2 regions of the Trinickia sp. NRRL B-1857 genome follow, and region 1 is predicted to be linked to the other one. Evidence: predicted binding sites of a transcription regulator. Region 1 holds the regulator's gene; the other holds the start of a gene.
What was found. The regulator FNR, encoded in region 1, switches genes on or off when oxygen is low (the NO sensors DNR and NnrR bind a similar motif). The targets are predictions, from matches to a motif close to TTGATNNNNATCAA.

Region 1 (4,405 bases):
CAGCATCTTGCGTGTCGCCGTCGAAACGGGCGCCGATCTCGTCGTCATGGGAACGCATGGCCGCCGCGGATTTCGCCGTCTCATACTCGGTAGCGTGGCCGAGCGCTTCCTACGCATCTCGTCGCGCCCTGTGCTATTGGTTCCGGCGCACGACGCCACGGCAGAAGTCGCTCCCGCACCGGCTCGATAAACTTCGCACGATTCGATGCGAAGCGCCCGCACCTAAACTTAAACGAACTGCGCCGGCCCATCTCACGATCGGCCGGCGCAGTTTCGTTATCGTTGCCATGCGGATTTCGTCTCGAGCCGAGTCCGGTTTGATGGCACTCGGCCCTATCGCGCAACGATTAGAGGGTATCGGCTTGCTCGTCGGCCTGCTTATCGGGCGTATGCCTTACGAGCAATACGGGTATATGCGCTTTGCGTAGCAGCGCCTCGGCCACGCTGCCGAGCAGCACGCGACGCATGCCCTGCCGGCCGTGCGTGCCCATGACGATGAGGTCCGCTTCGCACTCGTCCGCCGCGCGTGCGAGCACCTGGGCGATACCGTCGCCGTAGGCGTCGAGCGCGCGCGCGACGCCGCTCACGCCATGCTCGCGCAACAACTCGCGCGCTTCGTCGAGCGCCGCGGTCGCCGCATCGACTTGCACCGTATCGGCGCCTTGCTCGGGCATATAAACCGCACCGACGTCGACAAGCTGCGGTGCGTGTTCGACCACGAACACGGCGACGATTTCCGCACCCGACGCCTTGGAGATCTTGATGGCTTCATCGAGGGCGAGACGCGCGCCACGACTGCCGTCCACGGCAGCCAGGATCCGTTTGTACATAAGTTATTCCTCCTGGGCCTATCGCCCATGGTTTTTATGCTTACGGCATACAGTCTGCGTCCGCTACGGAACATCGGACTTGACGGCGATCAACGGTCCATTCGTCGGGCTTATTACATTTACCACGCGTTGATGTAGGACAACCCTTACAAAGCTTCCACAACACTTACCGCAGTTTCATACGCCGCCGATTTCTTTATAGCGCCCGACCTCCGATACTGCCAATCAAGAGATGGACTTCTCGCGCTGCTTTGCGCTCGCGCCGCCCTTTTGAGGAGGTCGTATGTTCAACGAAGCAACCTTCGCCGCCGATGTCGCGACGGCGCCAAGAGAATCCGCCTCGGCTTGCGCGCCCCCCAAGGGAGTCGAACGCCGCACCGCGCAGCATTGCGCGAGCTGCTCGATGCGCTCCGCGTGCATGCCGCAGACGCTGAGCGCACAGGAGCTGACGCGCTTCGATTCGATCGTCAGCGCAACGCGCATCATCAAGCGCGGCGACGCGCTGTATCGCGCAAACGATACCTTCCAAAGCATCTACGCGATCCGCTCCGGATCGTTCAAGACCGTCGTCATGCATCGCGACGGCCGCGAGCAGGTGACGGGCTTTCATTTGGCGGGCGAAGTCCTTGGGCTCGACGGCGTGTGCACCGAACACCATAGCAGCGACGCCATCGCCATCGAAGACAGCAGCGTATGCATCATTCCCTACGCGCTGCTCGAGTCGATGTGCGCCGAGTCCAAACGTCTTCAACAGCAGGTTCTGCGCATGATGAGCGGCGAAATCGTCCGCGAATCGTCGCTCATGATGCTGCTCGGCACGATGAGCGCCGAGCAACGCGTTGCCGCGTTCCTCCTGAACATGTCGAGCCGCATGAAAGCGCGCGGGTATTCGGCGGCCGAATTCAATCTCCGGATGACGCGCGAGGAAATGGGCAACTTCCTCGGTATGAAACTCGAGACGGTGAGCCGCATGTTTTCCAAATTCCAGCGCGACGGACTCGTGCAATCGCACGGCAAGCAAATCCGTATCGTCAATCTCGACGAGTTGGGGCGCGTATGATCTCCGCCCGCCCTTGCGATGGTATCAGTTGCTCACGGCGAGCACTGCCGCGCCTGCGAGTCGTCCTTCTCTCAGGTCGGCCAACGCCCGATTCGCTTCGGCCAGCGGGTAGACCGTGGTCGCGATGTCGAGCGCGATCGTATCGGCGAGCCGCATGAATGCGTGACCGTCGTCGCGCGTGAGATTCGCCACCGAGACGATACGGCGCTCGCCCCAGAGCATGTCGTAAGGGAACGACGGGATATCGCTCATATATATCCCGCCGCAGACCACCACCCCACCCTTGACCACGGCGCGCAACGCCGTGGGCACGAGCGCGCCGACCGGCGCGAAGATCAGCGCCGCATCGAGCGGGCGAGGCGCGGCCTCGTCGCTCGCGCCGGCCCAATTCGCGCCTAACTTGAGCGCGAGCGCCTGCGCCGCGGTATCGCCCCGGCGCGTGAACGCATAGACCTCGCGGCCCTGATGACGCGCTACCTGCGCCACGATGTGCGCCGCGGCGCCGAATCCGTAAATGCCGATGCGCTCGGCATCGCCCGCCATCGACAGCGTTCGATATCCGATCAACCCCGCACAGAGCAGCGGCGCGGCCTCGATGTCCGAATAACGCGCCGGCAGGCGAAAGCAATATCGGCTGTCGGCGACCGTTCGCTCGGCGTAGCCGCCGTCGATCGTATAGCCGGTGAAGCCCGGTGCATCGCAGAGATTTTCCTTGCCGCGCGCGCAAAACGGACAATGGCCGCACGAATGCGCGAGCCAAGGTACGCCGACGCGTTCGCCCAAAGCGAACTGCGTCACCCCTTCGCCGAGCCCCGCCACGATCCCGACCACCTCGTGCCCCGGCACGAGCGGCGTCTTCGGGTGCGTCAATTCGCCGTCCACGACGTGCAGGTCGGTACGGCAAACGCCGCAGGCGCGCACGTCGATCAGAACTTGCCCCGGCCGTGGCCGCGGCTCGGGCAGATCGCGCAGTTGCAACACGGGACTACGTCCATCGAAGACCATTGCTCGCATTTCGCTGCCTCCCTCGGAAACCGACGGTTGCCTGAAGTGTTTCACCCGCCTCGTTCGCCGTTCATTTCAGCGCAATTCGTCTGGTTTGTCTTGATGCAGAGCAAAGCGATCGCCGTGCGCACGCGTCACCATCGTTCATGACGGGTGCGGTGCGCCGCCAACGTCGCGGCAACGACGACGGCCATGAGGCCAGTACTCACCACATGCATTCCTCTAGGAGGCTTTGCGATGGATACACACATTCAAGACGCTTGGTCCGTCGATGCGAGCGCACTGGCGGCCGATGCCACCCCGGCCGAGAAGCTGCGGTTCGCGCTGCGATACGCGGTACTCGCACCGTCGAGCCATAACACCCAGCCGTGGCGCTTCATCGTCGACGGCGATACGGTCACGTTGAACGCCGATCGCCTTCGCGCACTGCCCGTGGCCGATCCGTACGACCGGGAGCTCGTCATCAGTTGCGGCGCCGCGCTGCTCAATCTTCGCGTCGCCTTGAGCCGCTTCGGGCTCGCCTATGCCATCACGCTGTTTCCGTCGCCGGCCGACCCGGACATGTTGGCAAGCCTGCGGCTCGTACCGGGCGGACATGTCGACACGGGGCTCGCCGATTTATTCGATGCGATCACGGCGCGGGTCACAACGCGGCTCCCGTTCTCAGAAGCTCCCATCGCGCCGGAAGTCGGCGCGCGACTGACGCAAGCGGTCCAGGCCGAGGGCGCCGAGCTGGCCTGCGTCCATGCCCACGAGGCGCGCGTGCGGCTCGCGGAATGGATCGCCGAGGCCGATCGACGGCAATTCGACGACCCGCGCTTTCGCCGCGAGCTAGCCGGCTGGATCCATTCGAGCCGTCACGACGACGGAATGCCCGCTTATGCGGAAGGCTTGAGCGCATTGCTCGATTTCGCCTCGCCGCTCGTCTCGCTCGCGATCCGCACGTTCGACATCGGCGGGGGCGTGGCGGCCGCGCATCAGGCGCTGGCGACCGGGTCGCCGTTAATCGCATGCATTGCAACCAGCGCCGACGATGCCCAATCGTGGCTCGCCGCCGGACAGGCGTTGGAGCGGTTGCTGCTCACCGGCGTCACGGAGGGTCTCACCGCGTCGTATCTGAATCAGCCGATCGAAGTCGAGTCGATGCGCGAACGGCTGCGGGTGACTTTGAGCATCGACGGCGCGCCGCAACTGCTGCTGCGCCTCGGGCGCGGCCCGCGTATCGCTCACGCGCCGCGGCGCCCGTTGTCCGATGTCGTCTCCTAGCCTTGCAAGGCGCAAGCGCGCCTGCCCTCGCGCCGCAACGCAGCCGGAGCGCCCCTAGCGGGCGCCCCGCGCTTATCCGTTATGCGTTGTAGAAACGGAAAAAACCGCTATGCAATAGGACGGGCTTTTTGCCGATCTCGGCTAAAAGCTCGCGCGCCGCGCGCTCGATTTCGCGGCGATGCCCCTCGAACGCGCTCACAAGGTCCTGCTCTCGCAGCGACGCGGCGCCGAAGTGATCCTCGAG
Region 2 (4,405 bases), 2.7 Mb from region 1:
TCTTACGGCTGACGCGAGCGCGCAGGCTTGAATCTCAGGCGTCGTGGCACAGCGCTTGCATCGTTGCAGCGAACTGCATCGTCGCGGCTTGTGTCCGTTTCTCCTATGTCTACTCCTCGTCGAGCGAAGCGTGCGCAACCGGGCAAGGCGGGCGCGGACGCCGAATCGGGCGCCCAGCCGCAGCCGCGGGCAATCCCTATCGATTTGCCCAAGGACCTTCGCTATGTCGACGACCGCCGGCCCGGCATCACACGCAAGTTGGTACGAGGGCGGTTCGTCTACTTCGATCCGAGCGGCCGGCGCATCAGCGACGACGACGACCTAGCTCGCATCCGCGCGCTCGCGGTTCCGCCGGCCTATTCCGACGTATGGATCTGCCCCGATCCGCTAGGCCATTTGCAGGCCACCGGCCGAGACGCGCGCCGCCGCAAGCAGTACCGCTATCACGTCCGTTGGCGCGAGATACGCGATGCGACGAAGTACGAGCGGATGGCCGAATTCGGCAACGCGCTACCGAAGATCCGTGCGCGCGTCGCGCGGGATCTACGCGCGCCGGGCATGCCATGGGAAAAAGTCGCGGCAACGGTCGTCCGCTTGCTCGATCTCACGCTCGTGCGCGTCGGTAGTGCCGAGTACGCACGCGAGAACGGCTCGTTCGGGCTCACGACGCTGCGCAAGCGGCACGCGGCGGTGCGGGGGACGCATCTGCGTTTTCGCTTTCGCGGCAAGAGCGGGATCGAACACGATGTCGACGTCGACGATCCGCGGATCGCCCGCATCGTGCGCCAGTGCATGGATTTGCCGGGACGCGAACTCTTTCAATATGTCGACGACGAAGGCGAACACCGTCCCGTGGGCTCCTCGGACATCAACGAATACTTGCGCGAGGCCAGCGGCGCCGATTTCACGGCCAAGGACTATCGGACGTGGGCGGGCAGCGTGTTCGCTTTGGCAGCGCTTAGACGGGTCGAGCCGCGCAGCGCCGCCGAGGGGCGCAAGCATCTACTGCAAACCGTGAAAAGCGTTGCATCGACGCTGCGCAATACGCCTGCCGTATGCCGTCGCTGCTACATCCATCCGGTCGTCGTCGAGGCATTCGAAGCCGGCGCGCTAGGCGATTTACCGAAGGGCGGATCTCGCCGGGGATTGAAAGCCGACGAGGCGGCTTTCGCAACGCTGCTTGCGCGCGAAGCGAGGCGGGTCAAACGCGAGGCCAAGCGCAGCGAAGCCGTGGCGAAACAAGCGGAGCGCACGCACAAAAATGCGAACGGAAAATCGCGCGCGACCGCTCGATCGCCCGATATGCCCGAGGTGCCTCGCGAAGACACTCGTCTCGTGCGCTTGCTGGCGAAATCGAGGCGTGTGGCAAAACCGCACGGTGTAAAGGTACGGCCCGCGTCCCGCAACGCCTGACCCGAATTAGGTAAAGAGGTTGTCGATAGCCGGGGCATCAACGTGCGCGGCCGTCGCCGCCGATCGAGCAGTCGCGCCCATATCGATTCGCGGCTACCGGAAATGGCAGCTTGCGAATGCGGTCCGATCAGAGTCGAATTTGATCTGTTTTTTTGCTTGATAACTGTCAATTTAATTAATCGAGGCGCCCTGTACGATCCATTGCGTATACATAAACATCGCAATGCATTGAACGCGGCGCGTGCGATGGGTTCGCATTCCTTGCCGTTAAGGCAATACGCAATTTAGTTAGGAATCCAAATCGATTTAGCCGCGGAAAACTCAATTCGGCTATGGAGCACAGCATGTGCAAGTTCCGTATCACCGCCCCGATTTATCTCGCCGTCGCGCTACTGGCGGCGGGCGGTACCAGCGTCGGCTTTGCCGCCAATTCATCCGCCGCATCGGCGCACGCGGTTCAAACAGCCGCGGCCACCGGTCACGTTCGCCACTTCGTATTGAAGACGAATATTGCGGACGGCAAGCTCGTCTATGAAGACGAACATGGGAATACCGATCCCGATCTCAAAGTTCAATTGGGCGATACGGTGGAGATTTCGATTGTCAGCAGCGAAGGCGCGGAACATGACATTACGTTCCCGGATTTGAAAGTCGAATCGAAACGCTTCAGCGGTGCGACCGGTGGGACGACGCTACGCTTCGTCGCATCACGTGCGGGCGAGTTCAACTATTTTTGCAGCGTACCGGGTCATCGCGAAGCGGGCATGGAAGGCAAGCTGATCGTAACCGGTACGAGCGCGTCGCCCGTTGCCGCGCACCATGACATCGGCGGTGTGGGCGGGGTCGAACCGGCAGCGGCCGCAGGCGGTATGGACGGCCATGCGATGCCGATGCCAACGGTGCAAGCGCCGGCAGCCGCTGCGTTGCCGGCCGACCCGAATGCGGTCAGCGTCGCGGGCGATCCCGCTGCGGTGCCGCCGCCGGTCGGCGCTCGGGCGCCGGAGACGATCAAGTACCGGATCGAAACCGACGAAGTGACAGGCAAGCTCGACAACGGCACGAGCTTTACGTACTGGACTTTCGATAAAAAAGTGCCGGGACCGATGTTGCGCGCGCGCGTGGGCGATACGATCGAGCTGACGCTTTCGAACGCCGCCACGAGCAAGATGACGCATTCGATCGACTTGCACGCCGTAACCGGCGGGATGGGCGGCGGCGCCGACACGCAGGTCGCGCCGGGCCAACAAAAGACCTTCACGTTCAAGGCGTTGCATCCGGGCCTGTTCGTCTATCACTGCGCGACGCCGCTCGTGCCCGAGCACATCGCCGCGGGCATGTACGGCATGATCTTGATCGAGCCGGCGGGCGGCCTGCCGAAGGTCGATAAGGAGTACTACGTGATGCAAGGCGAGATGTACACGAGCCAACCGTTCGGTGCGCACGTTCACCAGCAAGTCGATATGGCGAAACTGTCTGCCGAGCAACCCGAGTATTACGTGTTCAACGGCGCCGTGGGCTCATTGACGAAGACGCACGAGTTGACTGCCGACGTGGGGCAAACCGTGCGCATCTACTTCGGCGTGGGCGGGCCCAACAAGATATCGTCGTTCCATATCATCGGCGGGGTATTCGATACGGTCTATGAGGACGGTTCGCTGAGCGGCGTGATGCACGACGTGCAAACGACGCTCGTGCCGCCGGGGGCCGCCGCGATCGTCGAGATGAAGATGCAATACCCGGGCAAGTACATGCTCGTCGATCATGCGCTGACGCGCGCCGGAAAAGGGCTCGTGGGCGTGTTGGACGTTCGCGGCAACGCCGATCCGACGGTGTACCACGTCGGATCGGCGCAATAGCCGAAGCATACGGCGCGTCAGTGCATGAGCCCCAGGCTCTGCAATACGAGCACGACGTTCAGGGCGAGGATCACGAGCGTCGCCGCCGCGGCGGCGACCGTGACGCGCCGGCTGTTGGCGAAGGCGCCCATGATCTCGCGCCGGCTCGTGACGATCACGAGCGCGATCATCGGCACGGGCAGGGCGAAGCTCAGTGCGACTTGGCTATAGAGCAACGCGTCGGTCGCATTCACGCCGAGCGCCACGACGATGAAGGCCGGCACCATCGTCAGCAACCGGCGCGCGCCGACGGGGATGCGAAAACCGACGAAGCCTTGCATGACCATTTGTCCGGCCATCGTGCCGACGACCGAGCTGGAAATACCCGAGGCCAGCAGCGACACGAGGAACACGGCTGCCGCGCCCGCGCCGAGCAGCGGCGTCAGGCTGCGATAGGCCGTTTCGATTTCGGCGACGTCGGCATGGCCGGCGTGAAAAGCGCCGCTCGCCATGATGACCATCGCCACGTTGACGAGGCCCGCGACCGACAGCGCGACGACGACCTCGCGATTGGAAAAGCGCAGCAGCTTACGGCGCCCGGTATCGTCGATCGCCGGCGCGCGGTTTTGCGTCAAGCCGGAATGCAGATAAATCGCGTGCGGCATGACCGTGGCGCCGAGAATCCCGACGGCGACGGAAAGCGCGCCCGGGCCTTGCAACTGCGGCACGACGGCGCCGTAGGCCGCGGCGGACCAATCGACGTCGACGAGCATCAGTTCGACGACATAGGCAAGCGCCACGGTGCCGATCAAGGAGCCGACGATGAGCTCGAGCGGACGAAAGCCCTGACGCTCGGCGGCGAGGATCGCGTAGGTGACGATCCCCGTCAAACCCATGCCGACGAGCAGGGGCACATGGAGCAGCAGCGACAAGCCGAGGGCGCCACCGAGGAATTCGGCGAGGTCGGTCGCCATCGCGGCGACTTCGCTGATCCCCCACATCGCATATACGACAGGCAACGGGAAGTGGGCGCGGCTCACTTCGGCGAGATTGCGGTTCGTGACGATCCCGAGCTTCGCGGAGAGGCCTTGGAACAGCATCGCGATGACGTTCGCGGCCACCACGACCCACAGCAGCGAATAGCCGTACTTGGCGCC

Region 2: nirK (copper-containing nitrite reductase) is a predicted target of FNR. The motif match lies at 1,570-1,583, and genes of this name have one in related genera.

Annotation. Positions count from the first base shown of each region.
Region 1 is NZ_JBFLUK010000001.1:325,563-329,967, reverse strand. It holds gene AB1286_RS01545 (universal stress protein) at 1-190, shown strand, start outside; gene AB1286_RS01540 (universal stress protein) at 348-830, opposite strand; gene fnr (fumarate/nitrate reduction transcriptional regulator Fnr) at 1,114-1,890, shown strand; gene AB1286_RS01530 (zinc-dependent alcohol dehydrogenase family protein) at 1,915-2,904, opposite strand; gene AB1286_RS01525 (Acg family FMN-binding oxidoreductase) at 3,133-4,161, shown strand; gene AB1286_RS01520 (DUF1488 domain-containing protein) at 4,241-4,405, opposite strand, start outside.
Region 2 is NZ_JBFLUK010000001.1:2,976,145-2,980,549, forward strand. It holds gene AB1286_RS13235 (MFS transporter) at 1-12, shown strand, start outside; gene AB1286_RS13240 (DNA topoisomerase IB) at 106-1,413, shown strand; gene nirK (copper-containing nitrite reductase) at 1,758-3,269, shown strand; gene AB1286_RS13250 (Nramp family divalent metal transporter) at 3,287-4,405, opposite strand, start outside.